Regions from separate parts of the Sinorhizobium sp. 22678 genome, predicted to be linked through region 4. Evidence: predicted binding sites of a transcription regulator. Region 4 holds the regulator's gene; each other region holds the start of a gene.
The links. The regulator PhoB, encoded in region 4, activates phosphate uptake and scavenging genes when phosphate is short. The targets are predictions, from matches to a motif close to TGTCATNNANCTGTCAT.
Positions count from the first base shown of each region.

Region 1: the regulator PhoB is predicted to act here: its motif matches at 909-925, upstream of ACTJKL_RS21690 (PhoX family protein).
Region 2: the regulator PhoB is predicted to act here: its motif matches at 1,346-1,362, upstream of ACTJKL_RS26340 (UDP-2,3-diacylglucosamine diphosphatase).
Region 3: the regulator PhoB is predicted to act here: its motif matches at 1,052-1,068, upstream of ACTJKL_RS08110 (DUF47 domain-containing protein).

Region 1 is NZ_JBQEMS010000015.1:127,250-129,451, forward strand. Features, by position in the region: gene ACTJKL_RS21685 (DUF2339 domain-containing protein) at 1-754, opposite strand, end outside; gene ACTJKL_RS21690 (PhoX family protein) at 1,000-2,202, shown strand, end outside.
Region 2 is NZ_JBQEMS010000024.1:71,847-74,048, forward strand. Features, by position in the region: gene ACTJKL_RS26335 (NADP-dependent malic enzyme) at 1-1,169, opposite strand, end outside; gene ACTJKL_RS26340 (UDP-2,3-diacylglucosamine diphosphatase) at 1,414-2,202, shown strand, end outside.
Region 3 is NZ_JBQEMS010000004.1:113,791-115,992, forward strand. Features, by position in the region: gene ACTJKL_RS08105 (inorganic phosphate transporter) at 1-384, opposite strand, end outside; gene ACTJKL_RS08110 (DUF47 domain-containing protein) at 384-1,028, opposite strand; gene recF (DNA replication/repair protein RecF) at 1,263-2,202, shown strand, end outside.
Region 4 is NZ_JBQEMS010000021.1:72,185-74,386, forward strand. Features, by position in the region: gene pstB (phosphate ABC transporter ATP-binding protein PstB) at 1-57, shown strand, start outside; gene phoU (phosphate signaling complex protein PhoU) at 147-860, shown strand; gene phoB (phosphate regulon transcriptional regulator PhoB) at 971-1,654, shown strand; gene ACTJKL_RS25035 (GcrA family cell cycle regulator) at 1,762-2,202, opposite strand, start outside.

The DNA of each region.
Region 1 (2,202 bases), on a different contig from region 4:
ATGCGAGAAGACCGAGGCCGGCAAATGCCTGACCGTGCAGCAGCGACAGCCCCACCGTCGCAAGCGAAATCACCGCCAGCAGAATGAAAGCGGCTGCAGTGCCGATGAAGCCGTAGATGCCATAGGCGGCATAGACGACGCCAAACAGGGTGACGGCACCGGCAGCGGTCAGAACGCCCGGTATCATCGCGTTGCGGAAGCGGTCCGCGACAGCAGGCACGGCGCGCCGGCGGATCACCTCGCCGGCTGCTCCGAGCGCGACCCCGAACAGCGCGGCGAGGGTCAAGCGGACCGTGGGGCTCAGCAAGCCGGCATCGATCGAATACTGCACGAGGAAATAGCCGCCGAGCGCCAAGGCGAGCCCCCCGACCCAGACCGGCCACCTCCCGCCGATCCGGCTCTCCAGGCTCTCGGTCCGCGCTGCCGCAGCCGAGGGTACCGCCGGTGGCGCGGCCTCCTCGTCGAGGCTTTCGGCAGCACCCCTGGTTTCGTCAGCAACGGTGTGAGCGTCCTGCCGCGCCCGCGCCCATGGACCGTCGGCCATCGCCTCGGGCTCGGCAGCCTTCGCAACGTCAGCCTCAGTCCTCACGGATTCGATATCCGGGGAGCCCTGTTCCGTCGACTCTCTCCCGAGCCGCGCGATCTCCGCCTTCAGGCTCTCGATTTCACGGTCAAGGCGCTCGGCCGTCCTGCGGCCGCCGAGGAAAGCAGCGAGCGCCATCACGAAGGCTAGAAGAGCTATGGCCTCGAGCATCAGTTCCCCCGGCATCACCACGATCAGGATCGATTCGGACAACGTTAGCGCGAAACGGGCGCCGAAAATATCCTGCGGCAGATATCCGCGGATTTATGGAGCCGTGGGGAGCGTCGCGGCATCGCGACCCTCTGCAGCAATCTCTTCATCCAATTGTCGCAGAGCTGTCATGAACTCGCTGGTAAAGCGAGACCGGGACGCCCGGGAGATCGGGCGCGTCTACCGTCTCAATGGGGAGAATTGCCATGGACAAGTATCTCGGCCTTACCGAAGAAACCGAATTCAAGACGCTGACGGAGCGCAGGGAAGAACTGGAAGACGTCGGCCATAACTGTTCCACCAACCCGACCATGGGCGACATCATCAACCGCCGCTTCTCGCGCCGGTCGTTCATCGGCGGCTCTCTGGCCGTGGCTGCCATATCCACGACGGTCAGCCCCCTCGCCCTGCTGACGGCTGACGAAGCACGGGCAAACGGCGAAGCGTCGCGATTCGCCTTCAAGGAGATCGAAGCCGGTGTCGACGAGACCCATCATGTTGCCGAGGGTTACGACGCCGACATCCTGCTGCGCTGGGGCGACAAGGTCTTTGCCGACAGCCCGGAATTCGACCCGCTGAACCAGACAGCCGAAGCCCAGAGCCGGCAGTTCGGCTATAACAACGACTATGTCGGCTTCATTCCGCTCGAAGGCAATCCGGACCACGGCCTGCTGGTCGTCAACCACGAATACACCAATGCCGAGATCATGTTCCCGAACTTCGCCCGCGTCGAAAAGGTGACGGAGGACGGCAAGGAGGAGGACAAGGTCGTGCTCGGCGAGTACACCAAGGACCTCGTCGATATCGAAATGGCCGCCCATGGCGGCACCGTCATCGAAATCCGCAAGGTCGACGGGAAATGGCAGCCGGTCCTCGACGGCAAGTACAACCGCCGCATCACGGCCACGACCGAGATGCAGCTTTCCGGCCCTGTTGCCGGCCACGAGCGGGTCAAGACCCCATCGGATCCGACCGGCAGGAAGGTCTTCGGCACCATCAACAATTGTGCCGGCGGCGTCACCGCCTGGGGCACCTACATGATGGCCGAGGAAAACTTCAACGGCTATTTCGGCGGCGAGTTCGCCGAGGATCATCCGGAATTCAAGCAGATGAAGCGTGTCGGCGCGCCGGGCGGGCAGTATGAATGGTCGAAATTCTACGACCGCTTCGACGTATCCAAGGAGCCGAACGAGGCCAACCGCTTCGGCTGGGTGGTCGAAGTCGATCCGCTGGACCCCACCTCCGTCCCGAAGAAGCGCACCGCGATCGGACGCTTCAAGCACGAGGGCTGCGAGTCGATCGTCAACAAGGATGGCCGCGTCGTCCTCTACAGCGGCGACGACGAACGCTACGATTATGTCTACAAGTTCGTGACGAAAGGCACTTACAACCCTGACGACCGCGCCGCG
Region 2 (2,202 bases), on a different contig from region 4:
TAATCGGGGCCGAAGACGGGCGTTTCGCCGGAATAGGCGCGCGCGGCGACATCCGACGGCTCCTCGCGGGCAAGGCCTGCTATCGCTCGCACCGCCGCCATCTTCATCTCTTCGTTGATGGTGCGTGCGCCGCAATCGAGCGCGCCACGGAAAATATGCGGGAAACAGAGGACATTGTTGACCTGGTTCGGAAAATCCGAGCGTCCGGTGCAGATCATGGCATCGGGGCGCGCGGCGCGGGCCACTTCGGGCATGATCTCCGGCGTAGGATTGGCCAGCGCCATGATCAGTGGCTTTTCGGCCATCCGGGCCAACAGTTCAGGCTTGAGAACGCCGGCGGCCGAGAGCCCCAGAAACACGTCGGCTCCGCCGATGCTGTCGGCGAGCACACGATTGTCGCTCTCCTGCGCATAGACGGCTTTCCACTCGTCCATCAGGGCCTCGCGCCCTTTGTAGACGAGACCTTCGATGTCGTGGACCCAGATGTTTTCGCGCTTGGCGCCCAGCGTGACGAGGAGGTTGAGGCAGGCAAGCGCCGCCGCCCCGGCACCTGAGGCCACGATCTTGGCCTCGGCAATGTCCTTGCCGGCAAGTTCCAGGCCGTTCAGGACGGCGGCAGCGACGATGATCGCGGTCCCGTGCTGGTCGTCGTGGAAGACCGGTATTTCCATTTTCTCGCGCAGACGCCGCTCCACCTCGAAACATTCGGGAGCTTTGATGTCCTCGAGATTGATGCCGCCGAAGGTCGGCTCCAGCGCCGAGATGACGTCGACCATCCGATCGACCGTCGGTGCGTCGATCTCGATGTCGAAGACGTCGATCCCCGCGAACTTCTTGAAGAGAACGGCCTTCCCCTCCATCACGGGTTTGGAGGCCAGGGGACCGATATTGCCAAGGCCGAGAACGGCTGTGCCGTTGGATACCACGGCGACGAGATTGGCGCGGGCGGTGAAATCGGCGGCGGTCTCGGGATTGTCCTTGATGGCGAGGCAAGGTGCGGCGACCCCCGGCGAATAGGCGAGCGCCAGGTCGCGCTGATTCCCGAGTGGCTTGGTCGGCTGGATCTCGAGCTTGCCGGGGCGAGGATAGCGATGGAAGAAGAGTGCCTGCTGATCGATGTCTCCGCTGGCGGGAACGGCCTGGGATTTCGCTTTATCGCCCGTGTTCATGCCTTTGCATTCCTTGAATTCTTGCGTGGGACCCGAGAGCGCGGTTATGAAATCGCGCTCACATCCGGTGCTGATCGATGTCGTGCCTTTTGGCATGAATCGCCCGGCAGGTACAGTTTCGACGCGGTTCTTTCCAGGCATGGCTACGCGGCGCTTGCTGCGTGCTCCGCGTCCCATGTCATCTTCCTGAAACACGAGTCTGATTTTGACGGTCGTGAAACGGCTAAACCAGGATGAGGCTGGCATGGCGGCGGCATCGGCATACCAACAGAATTCCGTTCTGAAACTGCGGACGCTTTTCATTTCCGATGTTCATCTGGGCTCGAAAGCGGCCAAGACGGACTTTCTTCTGGATTTCCTGCGGCACCACGAGGCGGAGACGATCATTCTGGTCGGGGATATCGTGGACGGCTGGCGTCTCAAACGCAGCTGGTACTGGCCGCAATCGTGCAACGACGTGGTCCAGAAGCTTCTGCGCAAGGCACGCAAAGGCACGCGCATCATCTACATCCCCGGTAATCACGACGAGTTCCTCCGGGAGTTTCCGGGCGTTCATTTCGGCGGTATCGAAGTGGCGCAACGCTATCTCCACAAGGGTGCGGACGGGCGGACCTATCTCGTGCTGCACGGCGACGAGTTCGACGTGGTCGTGCGCAACGCACGCGTTCTCGCCTATCTCGGCGACTGGGCCTACGACATGGCAATCGCCATCAATATTGGCCTTGCGGCCATACGTCGTCGTCTCGACATGCCTTACTGGTCGTTTTCCTCCTGGGCCAAGCTGCAGGTCAAACACGCGGTGAACTTCATCGGCGAGTTCCAGAAAGTCGTGACCGAGGAAGCCCGTCGTCACGACGCGCAAGGGGTGATCTGCGGCCACATCCATCATGCGGTCATCGAAGACATCGACGGCATCAGGTACATCAACACGGGCGACTGGGTGGAGAGCTGCACGGCAATCGCCGAGCATCACGACGGCACGATGGAGCTCATCACCTGGCACCAGATGCGCGGCGACAGCGCCGCTGGGCAG
Region 3 (2,202 bases), on a different contig from region 4:
CGAGCTGAAACCGGTCTTGGCCAGCCCGGCACCCACGAGGCCGCCGATGAGCGCGTGCGAGGAACTCGACGGGATGCCGAAGACCCAGGTGACGATGTTCCAGGTGATTGCACCCATCAGCGCCGCGAAGATCACCTGCGGCGTGACGATACCCGGATCGATGATGCCCGTTCCGAGCGTTTCGGCGACGTGCAGTCCGAAGAAGAGGAAGGCGATGAAGTTGAAGAACGCCGCCCAGAAAACCGCATATTGCGGCCGGAGCACGCGGGTCGAAACGATGGTCGCGATCGAATTGGCCGCATCGTGCAGCCCGTTGAGGAAGTCGAAGAAAAGCGCGACAGCAATGAGCCCCACGAGCAGCGGGAAGGCGAGCGTCGCATCCATCAGACGTTCTCGATCACGATGCCGCTGATTTCGTTCGCCACGTCCTCGAAGCGATCGACGACCTTTTCCAGCTCGCCGTAGATCTCGCTGCCGATGATATAGGCCATGGGGTTGGAAGCGCCGTGGCGCTGGAAGAGATCCTTCAGGCCCTGCTCGTGGAGCTGGTCGGACCTATCCTCGACATGCGTCACCTCCTCGGCGATGGCGCCGAGGCGGTGCGCATTGGCGCCGATGCGACTGAGGAGCGGAATGGCCTCGGCGACCAGATGGGCGGCCTCGACGACCGCCGCGCCCATGGCCTGCATGCCGGGGTCGAAGCTCTTCTGTTCATAGAGCCGGATCGTTTTCACCGTCTTGTGCATCATGTCGATCGCATCGTCCATCGACTGGATGAGATCCTTGATGTCGCCGCGGTCGAAGGGGGTGATGAAGCTGCGGCGGACGGCCAGCAGAACCTCGCGGGTGATCTCGTCGGCCTCGTTCTCGAGCGCGACGATGCGGTCGCAATGGCTTTCGATGTCAGGGCCGCCGGCAAGAAGCGCGTTCAGCGCCTCCGCCGCACCCATGACGGTGCGCGAATGGTCGGCGAAGAGGTCGAAGAAACGGTCTTCCCGGGGGAGGAGCTTGCGAAACAGGCCGAGCATCAGCGATCCATCCAACTGTCGATTGTCACGCAATTGTCATATTGTACTTGCGCGCTCGGGGAAAGTTCCGATGCGGCCGAAAAAAAGGGCTTTCCCACAGGCGATTGGGCGGAAATGCGCAGCCCGGACACGGAATCGCCGCGGGCCGGAGAGAGGCAGACGGAACACCCCTTTCCGCCTTGCCTTGGCCCGGCTTTCATCCTACCTGACAGCAACGTCGAATTCGGACCCGCAATGCCCCACAAGGTCTTTCTCACACGCCTGAAACTGAGCGACTTTCGCAACTATGCAACGCTGGCGCTCGACCTCGACCAGCGCCATGTGGTGCTGACCGGCGAGAACGGCGCGGGCAAAACCAACCTGATGGAGGCGGTCTCCCTTCTTTCGCCCGGGCGCGGCTTGAGGCGCGCTGCCTATGCCGATATCGCCCGCGTCGGCGCCGCCGATGGTTTCTCGATCTTCGCCGCCGTCGACGGCATGGAAGGGTCGGTGGAGATCGGCACGGGGACTCAAGGGGCCGAGGAGGGGCAATCACGGCGCCTCAGACTCAACGGCACTGCGGCCCGCACGGTCGACGAACTCACCGATCACCTCCGGGTGCTCTGGCTCACGCCGGCGATGGATGGCCTCTTCACCGGCCCTTCCGCCGACCGCAGGCGCTTTCTCGACCGGCTGGTACTGTCGCTCGATCCCGGGCACGGCCGGCGCGCCAGCGAGTTCGAGCGCGCCATGCGCAGCCGCAACCGGCTACTCTCGGAATTCCGACCCGATCCCGCCTGGCTGTCGGCCATCGAGCGCGAAATGGCCGGGCTCGGCATCTCCATGGCGCTCGCCCGTCAGGAGATGCTCGGCCTGCTCTCGGCCCTCGTCGAGCGAAGCCGGAGCGATGTGACCTTTCCGTCCGCAAGCCTGTCGCTCGCCGGCTTTCTCGACGACTGTGCAGGTATTCCCGCCTTTGAACTCGAAGAGCGTTATCTGACAATGCTCGCCGAAGGCCGTGCCCGCGATGCGGCCGCCGGCCGCACGCTCGACGGACCGCACCGGACCGATCTCCTGATCCGCCACCGGGAAAAGGACATGGAGGCAGAGCGCTGTTCGACCGGCGAGCAGAAGGCGCTGCTCGTCGGTCTGGTTCTCGCGCATGCACGGCTCGTCGGGGATATGACCGGCCACG
Region 4 (2,202 bases):
TTCACCAACCCGGACGATCAGCGCACCCAGGACTACATCATGGGCCGCTTCGGCTGATGGCCGGAGAGGGGCGGAGTTTTTCCGTCCCTCCCGGTCAAGACCGAACGAGGCCCATTCAGAACAGCGCGTCCCCCGAGGAAACGAATATGTCTCACGCACACATCATGTCCGCCTTCGACGAAGAGTTGAAGTATCTCACGCGCCGCATCTCCGAGATGGGCGGTCTCGCCGAGCAGATGGTGGCGGACTCCGTCCGTGCGCTCGTCAATTCCGATCTCGCCCTGGCCCAGAAGGTGATCTCCGACGACACCATTCTGGACGACGCGGAACGGCAGATCGGCGAAAAGGCGATCGTCACCATTGCCAAACGCCAGCCCATGGCCTCGGATTTGCGGGAGATCATGGGTTCGATCCGCATCGCCGCGGACCTGGAGCGCGTGGGCGACCTCGGCAAGAACACCGCAAAGCGGGTGATTGCCGTGGCCGGTTCAGGCATACCGCGCAAGCTTGCGCGCGGCCTCGAACACCTGGCCGAGCTCGCGCTCGTTCAGTTGAAGGAAGTCCTGGACGTCTACGCGTCCCGTTCGCCGGAAAAGGCGAACAGCATTCGCGAACGCGATGAAGAGATCGATGCGATCTACACGTCCCTGTTCCGGGAACTGCTGACCTATATGATGGAAGATCCGCGCAACATCACGCCGTGCACGCATCTTCTCTTCTGCGCCAAGAACATCGAGCGTATCGGCGATCACGCGACCAATATCGCCGAAACGATCTACTATATGGCGACAGGCGCCCAGCCGCAGGGCGAACGGCCGAAGGACGACATGACGTCGACATTGGGTTCCGTGACGGACTGAGATCGCCCGGCATCCGGTGCCTATGCAGAATTGTTCCGGCCGCCTCGGTGCGGCCTACCACCGTGTGCGGCGGCATGACGGCTGTCGTGCGTAGGAAGGAGTCCTACTGAATGTTGCCGAAGATTGCCGTAGTCGAAGACGAGGAAGCCCTGAGCGTTCTCCTGCGCTACAATCTCGAGGCGGAAGGCTTCGAGGTCGATACGATCCTTCGCGGCGACGAGGCGGAGATCCGCCTGCAGGAGCGCCTGCCCGACCTTCTCATCCTCGATTGGATGCTGCCCGGGGTTTCCGGTATCGAGCTCTGCCGCAGGCTGCGCCAGCGGCCGGAAACGGAGCGCCTGCCGATCATCATGCTGACCGCGCGCGGCGAGGAAAGCGAGCGCGTGCGGGGCCTTGCCACCGGCGCCGACGATTACGTCGTCAAGCCCTTCTCGACGCCGGAACTGATGGCGAGGGTCAAGGCGATGCTCAGGCGCGCCAAGCCCGAGGTTCTGTCGACGCTCCTGCGCTGCGGCGATATCGAGCTCGACCGGGAGACGCACCGCGTCCACCGCCGCAGTCGCGAAGTGCGCCTCGGCCCGACGGAGTTCCGGCTGCTGGAATTTCTGATGTCCTCACCGGGGCGCGTCTTCTCCCGTTCACAGCTCCTGGACGGTGTCTGGGGACACGACATCTATGTCGACGAACGGACCGTGGACGTTCATGTCGGGCGGCTGCGCAAGGCACTGAACTTTTCCAACATGCCGGACGTCATCCGGACGGTGCGCGGCGCTGGCTATTCGCTGGAGAGCTGAGGCTGAAGGTCGCTGGCGCCCGTGCCGGCTTGCGGCATGGCAAAGAAAAAGGGGCCTTTCCGGCCCCGATTTTCGTCGTGCATCCAGAGCGGGATGAGCAAGGCGCCTCAGCGCATGCGCCGGCGCTCGGCGGAGGGCTGGTAGGCCAGCCGGGCATGGAAGGTGCAATAGGGAGAGGCTTCCGGGGAGTCGTTGCCGCAGAAGTGGAACTCTTCCTTGAGCGGGTCGCCGATCGGCCACTTGCAGGTGCGTTCGGTAAGCTCCGTGAGCTCCAGCCGCCGCGACATCGGCAGGACGATGTTCCTGTCGATCTGCAGCTCCTGGTCCATTTCCAGGCCGACTGCGAGCTCTTCCTTGAGCGCGGTCGCACCGGCCGTGCGGGTCACGGTGCGGGTTACGGAACGCGCAGCATAGTTCGGTGCGCGCGGGGCAGACGTCGCCCGTTTGGGCCGGGCTGCAGCGGTCGTGCTTCCGCCGGCCTTGGCGCGCCCGGGCAGGCTCAGCCGATGAACCTTTCCGATGACCGCGTTGCGGCTGACGCCGCCCAA